2 linked regions of the Rhodopseudomonas palustris genome follow. The protein of the gene in region 2 interacts with the protein of the main gene of each other region in a pairwise test. Links are inferred from orthologs where the notes say so. Each region holds a gene or a part of one and is shown on either strand. Other genes may lie near its edges.

Region 1 (3,138 bases), 1.6 Mb from region 2 along the record:
AGCGCATCGAACAGGCCAAACAGGACTGGAAAACCGGCCGTTTTGACGCGGTCCCGAACGAGAGCGAGTTCATTCCGCTGCCGGAATGATAGACTGCGGGCTCAAATCGACCTGTGCTGCCGGCTGCGCCGACGGCCACCTCTGCCTGGAACACCGCCCATGACCACGATGCTCTCGAGCGACCTCCCGCTGACCAAGATCGGCCGCGGCAAGGTGCGCGACATCTACGCCGTCGACGACGACCGGCTGCTGCTCGTCACCACCGACCGGATCAGCGCCTTCGACGTGGTGATGGGCGAGACCATTCCGATGAAGGGCGCGGTGCTGACCCAGATCAGCGCGTGGTGGTTCGATCAGCTCGGCGGCGTGGTGCCGCATCACATGATCAGCGCCGACACCGACGAGATCATCGCCGCAGTCCCGGCGTTGAGCGAGCATCGCGCCGTGATCGCAGGCCGGACGATGCTGTGCCGGCGCACCACCGTGTTCCCGATCGAATGCGTGATCCGCGGCTACATCACCGGCTCGGCCTGGAAGGAATACGCCGCCTCCGGCACACTGGCGGGCGAGAAGCTGGCCGAGGGGCTGACGGAGAGCGAGCGGCTGGTGCCGCCGATCTTCTCGCCGGCCACCAAGGCCGAGACCGGCCACGACGAGAACATCACGATCGCGCGGATGCGCGAGATCATCGGCGACGACGACGCCTACACGCTTGAGAGCATGACGCGCGCGGTCTACACCCAGGGCGAAGAGATCGCCCGCGAGCAGGGCATCATCATCGCCGACACCAAATTCGAATTCGGCCGCGACCAAGACGGCCGCATCATCCTGATCGACGAGGTGATGACGCCGGACAGTTCGCGGTTCTGGGCAGCCGATACCTACACCCCCGGCCGTCCGCAGCCGTCATTCGACAAGCAGCCATTGCGCGACTATCTCGACGCCGAACGCCGCGCCGGCCGCTGGAACGGCGAAGCACCGCCGCCGAAGCTGCCGGCCGAGATCGTGGAGGCGACCTCGAAGCGCTATCTCAAGGCCTACCGCCTGCTCACCGGCACCGAGCTGGTGGTGACATAATTTCAAGCCGCTCCGCGCCGGATCGCGGGCACGCTCCCGCAATCCGGCTGTAGCGTCGCGGCCCGGCCGATCAGACGCCTTCGAACAGCACCGTCGACAGGTAGCGCTCCGAGAACGACGGCACGATCGCCACGATGGTCTTGCCGGCGTTTTCCGGCCGTTTGCCAAGTTCGATCGCCGCGGCGATCGCCGCGCCCGACGAGATGCCGCCTGGGATGCCTTCGTGCCGGGCCAGCGCCCGCGAGGTTTCGATCGCGGTGGCGCTCGGGATCTTGACCACTTCGTCGATCACCGACCGATCCAGGATGTCCGGCACGAAGCCGGCGCCGATGCCCTGGATCTTGTGCGGGCCGGGCGCACCACCCGACAGCACCGGGCTTTCCTCCGGCTCGACCGCCACTACCTGCAGCGACGCCTTGCGCGGCTTCAGCACCTGGCCGACGCCGGTGACGGTGCCGCCGGTGCCGACGCCGGCGACGAAGATATCGACCGCGCCGTCGGTGTCGTTCCAGATCTCTTCCGCGGTGGTGCGGCGATGCACCGCCGGGTTGGCGAGATTCTTGAACTGTTGCGGCATCACCGCATTGGGGGTCGCCGCGACCAGCTCTTCGGCCTTGGCGACCGCGCCCTTCATGCCCTTGGCGGCTTCGGTCAGCACCAGTTCGGCGCCGAGGAAGGCCAGCATCTTGCGGCGCTCGACCGACATCGATTCCGGCATCACCAGCTTCAGCCGGTAGCCCTTGGCAGCGGCCACGAACGCCAGCGCGATACCGGTGTTCCCGGAGGTCGGCTCGATCAGCACGGTATCCGGCTTGATGATCCCCTCCTGCTCCAGCGCCGCGATCATCGCCGCTCCGATACGATCCTTCACGCTGCTGGCCGGATTGAAGTATTCGAGCTTGGCGTAGATCGTCGCTTTGACACCGTGCTGCTGCGGCAGCCGGTTCAGACGTACCAGCGGCGTATCGCCATACGCGTCGGCGATCGACTCGTACACCCGACCGCGGCCGGGACGATGGGCGGGCGCATCTGCGACGGCTTTGATCGATGCGGTTGCTGTGCTGGACATGACGCCTCCTCACTTGGATTGGCGGATTTCAGGGAACTGTCCGGGTCAATCTGCTAGCCCGCCGCGACCCCGTCAACGCGGCTGGTAAAAATGGAACAATCACCTCCGAAGCGCCGGGTTTCTGGAATACGCTTGCTGTGCCAACGTGCTGGCTTGGGCGAAAATCCCACCTTGCGGAGCGGACATTTCTGCATCGCCCTTCACAAGGCCGTCACGCTGACTGTAGTATGCCTTCGCATGCTGCTTCGCAGCGTCGATCGACGGGGGTCAGGAGCGTTTCTTGAACGCGCATGTCTCGCATGGCGGTTGGCCGGTATTGGTGCTCAACGCGGATTTCCGGCCGCTCAGTTACTATCCGCTATCGCTTTGGTCGTGGCAGGACGCGGTCAAAGCGGTGTTCCTCGATCGCGTCAATATTGTCGCCCATTACGACCGCGCGGTCCACAGTCCGAACCTCGACTTCCAGCTTCCGAGCGTGGTGTCGCTGAAGTCTTTCGTCAAGCCGACCACGCATCCGGCCTTCACCCGGTTCAACGTGTTCCTGCGCGATCGGTTCGTCTGCCAATATTGCGGCGCGCCGGACGATCTCACCTTCGATCACATCATTCCGCGCTCGAAGGGCGGCCAGACCACCTGGGAGAACGTCGTCGCCGCCTGCTCGCCGTGCAATTTGCGCAAGGGCAACCTGACGCCCGAACAGGCCAGGATGTTCCCGCGCCAGACCGCCTTCGCCCCCACGGTCCATGAGCTCCACCGCAACGGCCGGCTGTTCCCGCCGAACTATCTGCACGAGAGCTGGCTCGATTATTTGTATTGGGACACCGAGCTGGATCCATAGTCCACCCGCGGCGAAACCACTCCGTCTCGTCGCCTCGCCACAGCTTCCCTGCTCGCTTTACACCGCCTCCGACAGGCTGCACTGCTGCGTTCGAAGTCGCTCGCGAATGGATCGGTGATGTCGGGTTATTTTCTTCTACTATTGCCGCCGGCCG
Region 2 (5,534 bases):
GCGGAGCGTGCGCCGGCGCAAGTCGCGAGCCGGTTCGCCACCGGTCTCGTCACCGGTCAGGCCGATGATCTCGCGGGGCTGTCCGGCACGATGGCCGGCGATCTGTTCGTGTTCGGTGATATCCGTGACGTGATCCGCGAGGGCAAACATCTGGCGAGCGGAGAGGCGGCCGATCATCTGGTGCTCGGGCTCGCGGCGGCCGGCATCGCGGTGACGGCCGCGACTTATGTCAGCATCGGCGCCGCCGCTCCGGCGCGCGCCGGACTGACGCTGGTCAAGGATGCGCGCAAGGTCGGCCGCATCAGCGAGGGGCTGGCGACATGGGCCGGGCGGTCGGCGCGCGACATCGTCGATACGCCGGCGCTGCGACGTGCGGTGGCCGATGCCTCGCTGCTCCGCCCTGCAAAGACGCTCGATGCCGTGAAGGCGGCGGTCCGCACCGACAAGGCCGGCGGCCTGCTGCGGCTCGCCAAGAACGTCGGCAGGATCGGCGACAAGGCCGGCACCCGCGGGGCCTTCGATGCGCTGAAAGTCGCCGAGAGTCCGAAGGACGTCGCGCGCGCCGCCAAGCTCGCCGAGGCCAAGGGCGGTCAGACCCGCGCGATCATCAAGCTGTTCGGCCGCGGCGCCCTGCTGCTCACGGCAGGAACGTGGAATTTCGCATCGTGGATTTTCAGCGCGCTGCTGATGCTGATCGGCGTCGTCACTTCGCTGAAGGCCGGCACCGAGCGTCTGACGCAGCGCTGGCTCGACCGCCGCAAACGCAAGGCTGCCAAACGCGTGCTCGCCGCCGACACACAGCCGCAGCCGTCCGTCCGCGCGGCCTCTGCTGCGGTCGAGGCATAGTGCGAGCGCCGCCACAATGATAACGTTCTCTCCTGTTCGATACGACGGCGCCTATCGCGGCCGTGCTCGCTTGCCGAAGCGACGGATCGTGTGGTCCGGCTGCGCTCGCCGTCCGGGCTGACGACATAACCCGCCACGCTCATTCCCATCATCAACGACGGATACCTGATGCCGAGCTTCGATCACGCCGGACTCACCATCGCTTACCTCGACGACGGCGAGGGGGAGCCGATTTTGCTCATTCACGGCTTCGCGTCGAACAAGAACGTCAATTGGGTGTATCCGTCTTGGCTGTCGGAGCTGAAGCGCGCCGGCCGGCGGGTGATCGCGATCGACAATCGCGGCCACGGCGAGTCCACCAAGCTGTACGACCCGGCGGACTACACGCTCGCGGCGATGGCCGGCGATGCGCTGGCGCTGCTGGATCATCTGGAGCTGCCGCGTGCCGACGTGATGGGCTATTCGATGGGCGGGCGGATCACCGCGACGTTGGCGCGCGAGCATCCGGACCGGGTGCGCTCGGCGATTCTCGGCGGCCTCGGTCTCGGACTGATCGAAGGCGGCGGTCCGGGCGAGAACGTGGCTGCCGCGCTCGAAGCGCAATCTCTCGACGATGTCGTCGACCCGATGGGCCGCACCTTCCGCGCCTTCGCCGATCAGACGCGCTCCGACCGACGTGCGCTCGCCGCCTGCATGCGCGGCTCGCGGCGGCTGATGACACGCGAGCAGGCGGCGCAGATCGCCGTGCCGGTGCTGATCGCGGTCGGCACCACCGACGACGTCGCCGGTTCGGCGCACGCGCTCGGGGCGATCATTCCGGGCGCCGAGGTGCTCGACATCCCGCGCCGCGATCACATGCGTGCGGTCGGCGACCGGGTGTACAAGGAAGGGGTGGTGGACTTTCTCGCGCGGCGGCCGTGATGCGCCGCCGATGTCGGCCGCCGCGACGGACGTCGGGCTCTTGATTCCATCCCGGCAGCAGCCCACGTTGAAATGTCCGTGGTTGCCTGTGGCTTCGGCTGGGCTGCCGAATGTCGGGGGACGTCAATGGGTTAACATTTTGGGAGCGGGCGTCGGACGGCGCCCGCCATGCGCCGCGACAGCGCGACGCCTGCCGTGCTATAGTTTGACAACGACCCGATCGAGAGAGCCCGCATGGTGATGCATCAGATCAATCCGCAAAGTGCGACGGTCACGGCGCTCGATCCGATATGGGAACGGGTCCGCGCCGAAGCCGAGGACATCGTCCGGCGCGAGCCGGAACTGGCGTCGTTTATTTTCGCCACTGTGCTGCATCACGACCGGCTGGAAGACGCGGTCGTGCATCGCGTCGCCGAGCGGCTGGATCATTCGGCGCTGTCGGGAGATCTGATCCGCCAGACTTTCGAAGATGCGCTGCGCGACCAGCCGGACCTCGGCAATGCGTTTCGCGCCGATATGGTCGCGGTGTTCGATCGCGATCCGGCGACTTCGCGCTTCATCGATCCGCTGCTTTACTACAAGGGTTTCCACGCGATCCAGACCCATCGTCTGGCGCATTGGCTGAACGCCAAGGGCCGCAAGGATTTCGCGCTGTATCTGCAGAGCCGAGCCTCCGCGGTGTTCCAGACTGATATCAATCCGGCCGCCAAGATCGGCCGCGGCATTTTCCTCGATCACGCCACCGGGCTGGTGGTTGGCGAGACAGCGGTGATCGAGGACGACGTCTCGATCCTGCACGGCGTCACGCTCGGCGGCACCGGCAAGGAGCACGAGGATCGTCATCCGAAAATCCGCCGCGGGGTGATGATCGGCGCCGGCGCCAAGATCCTCGGCAACATCGAGGTCGGTTATTGCGCCCGCGTCGCCGCCGGTTCGGTGGTGTTGAAGCCGGTGCCGCATAATATGACCGTTGCCGGCGTGCCGGCAAAGGTGGTGGGCGAGGCCGGCTGCGCCGAGCCCTCGCGCACCATGGACCAGATGCTCAACGCGATCGGAATTTGATCGGCGCAATGCGCTTGCGCGGATCTCGATCGACCGGCCGAACGGCCGCCTCGATTGCAGTTCGCAACTCGCGACGAGGGGTTGCGGCAGCGGTCGCGAGAAAGTACTGACGGCGACCCCGGCCGCGCGATGAGCGTGCTGTCCGCCCCGCGTCGGCCGCTAATCAGTTGAATTGGAGATCACCGTGGACGTTCAGGAAGTCAGAAAACTCGATGCCTATCTCAAGCGGGTGTTCGGCAATCCGAAGATCCGCGTGGTGCCGCGCCCGAAGAAGGAAGATTCGGCCGAGGTTTACATCGGTGAGGAGTTCATCGGCGTTCTGTTCGTCGACGACGAGGACGACGATCGCTCGTTCCAGTTCCAGATGGCGATTCTGGAAGACGATCTCGCCGACGTCGACTGACCGGATCTGTCGCCTCAGCCGCGCACATGCATCTGCGCGGCGAGCTGCGCGATCGCATGCGCGACCTCCCGCCACTGCGTCAGCCATTGTCGCGGAAACCGGAAGGTGAGGTCCGCGCCATCGACCCGGATTTCGCTGAGACACATTCCCGGCGTCTGACGGTCGCGGGTGCAGCGCGCGGACAGCTCGGGCTGGTCGGCTGTGAACAGATCCTCGTTCGCATAGGGCGAGCCCTCGACGAACGAGCGCAGTGTCAGCCCGTCCGCGGTTTGCGGCGCGACCGGAGCGAGATAGCGCGGGTAGATCGTGCGCAGCCGAGTGTCGGGCGCGAGGGCGTCATGATGCGCCGCGATCGAGACGAAGATGCGATCGATCGGCTGAAATTCGGCGATCTGCTCCGCCGTCTTGTGCGCGACGTGCTCGGGCGGCGCCAGCGACGGATACAGGAAGGCCAGATCGACCCGCTCCTGCGGTCCGGAGCGCCGCTGATACTTCACCCTGAACGCCTTGGTGGGGACGTTGAACAGGGTGTCGCCGATGGTCACCGGTGTCCTGTCGGGATCGCCGACGGGCTGCACATGCCAGGTCGGCCACAGCAGATAGGCGACAGCCGCGACCGATGCCGCGCCGATGGCGCCGCCGATCATCAGCGGAACACGGGAGCTGGTCCGCGGAGCGCGGCTGTGGCGCTGGCGGCCGGCAAGCGACGATACCAAAGTCATGACGACGCGAGATGTCCGGGCCCATACGAATCGTTTCGGACTATGCCACGTGCCGAATCGCAGCCGAACGGGATTGTGCGTCGCACGCCGGCAATTTCTTCGCCCGCGCGTTAACCCTTTCTTAAGGCTGTCGTGGCGGCCTGCGCGGGATTTTGCGACATCTGGGCCTCACCCATCGAGCCGGAGGCCGCCGATGTCGCCCGATGCCTTCAACAACCTGTTCTCGCTTCTGATCGGGTTCGCCGTCGCCGGGGCCGCGACCTGCGCCTATCAGGCGCTGACGCAGCGGTCGGCAGGTTTCGCGATGTTGCAGCAAGGCGTGGCGACGCAGAGCTTCGCCGCCGTGCCGTTCCTGATGTTCGCCGCTCCATTCATCATCATGCGCAACACCTTGCTCGGGCCGCGCACCACCATCACCGCGCGACGGCGCGCCGAATTCGTGATGCTGGCGACCGTGATCGCGGGCACCTGGAGTCTGATGTCCGGAACCGTGGTGTTGATGGCGCTGCACGCGGTCGGGCTGATCGCCTGAAAACGATTGCGTCGTCCCGCTCGCATTTGCGATGACGAGAGCGGGGACAGGAGACAGCGATGGCAATCTACGAACTCGACGGGCAGGCGCCGGTTCTTCCGGCTGACGGAAAGTACTTCGTGGCCGATAACGCCGCTGTAGTCGGCAAGGTCCGTCTCGGGGGATCGGTGTCGGTGTGGTTCGGCGCAGTGTTGCGCGGCGACAACGAGTGGATCGAGATCGGCGAAGGGTCGAACATCCAGGATGGCACCACCTGCCATACCGATCCGGGTTTTCCGCTCACCGTCGGCAAGGGTTGTACCATCGGCCATAACGTCATCCTGCACGGCTGCACGATCGAAGACAGCGTGCTGATCGGGATGGGCGCGATCGTCATGAACGGCGCCAAGCTGGCACGCGGCTGCGTCGTCGGCGCAGGGGCCGTGGTCACCGAAGGCAAGTCGTTTCCCGAAAATTCGCTGATCCTCGGCGCACCCGCCAAGATTGCGCGGACGCTCACGCCGGAGCAGGTGCAGGCCATGCTGGCCGGCGCCGGGTTCTACGTCGCCAACGGACAGCGTTACGCCAAGGGCTTGAAGAAGATCGGCTGAGGTCCATCGGCCGCGGCGGTCGCGGCGCTCAAGTCCCCTCCGATTCGCTCGCCTCCATCGCCGTCGCGATGCGCTCGTGGCCGGCCGCCCACAGCGCGTGTTCTTCGCTGCCGTCGTGATACGGATTAGCTTCGGCGGGAATGTTGTCGCGCGCTGCGCGTTCGCCCCGTGTGAACGGATCCGGGTCGCGTGACATCGGCTGCTCCTCCATGCTTGCGATGCGAGCCGGCCGCTGCGCTCTTGCGCAGAGCGTCCTTCAAGTCGATCGGCACGCCGTGCTTCTTCAGCAGATCGGCGAAGGCTTCGTCGGCGAGCTCCTGCAGGCTAGCCATCCGATCGCGGCCGAGCCGCTTCAGCTTGTCGAAAGTCTCGTCTTCGAAGCCGATCAGCTTGCGCATCGCGGGGTCTCCGCGACGTCAAGTTCCGAGGTGGAGAAACGTTCCGGGGGCGCAGCGGCG

Evidence for each region.
Region 1: the proteins of cysE (region 2) and cysK interact in binary tests that used the Escherichia coli proteins (3 or more experiments, as listed by UniProt). The link is inferred for Rhodopseudomonas palustris from one-to-one orthologs.

What each region holds. Positions count from the first base shown.
Region 1 is NZ_CP041387.1:4,304,035-4,307,172, forward strand. Bases 148-3,138 are described here. They hold cysK (cysteine synthase A), read right to left. Parts: upstream 2,147-3,138; coding sequence 1,148-2,146; downstream 148-1,147. Other genes in these bases: FLL57_RS19805 (phosphoribosylaminoimidazolesuccinocarboxamide synthase), read left to right, coding at 160-1,077; FLL57_RS19815 (HNH endonuclease), read left to right, coding at 2,427-2,984. Also shown: FLL57_RS19800 (pirin family protein), read left to right, coding at 1-89.
Region 2 is NZ_CP041387.1:2,735,072-2,740,605, reverse strand. What follows is about bases 1,182-3,915. They hold cysE (serine O-acetyltransferase), read left to right. Parts: upstream 1,182-2,001; coding sequence 2,002-2,829; downstream 2,830-3,915. Other genes in these bases: FLL57_RS12525 (hypothetical protein), read right to left, coding at 3,247-3,915; FLL57_RS12530 (DUF3126 family protein), read left to right, coding at 3,014-3,232; FLL57_RS12540 (alpha/beta fold hydrolase), read left to right, coding at 1,182-1,767. Outside these bases: FLL57_RS12545 (hypothetical protein), read left to right, coding at 1-846; more of FLL57_RS12540, read left to right, coding at 1,015-1,181; more of FLL57_RS12525, read right to left, coding at 3,916-3,954; FLL57_RS12520 (DUF6949 family protein), read left to right, coding at 4,148-4,486; FLL57_RS12515 (gamma carbonic anhydrase family protein), read left to right, coding at 4,546-5,076; FLL57_RS12510 (hypothetical protein), read right to left, coding at 5,202-5,474.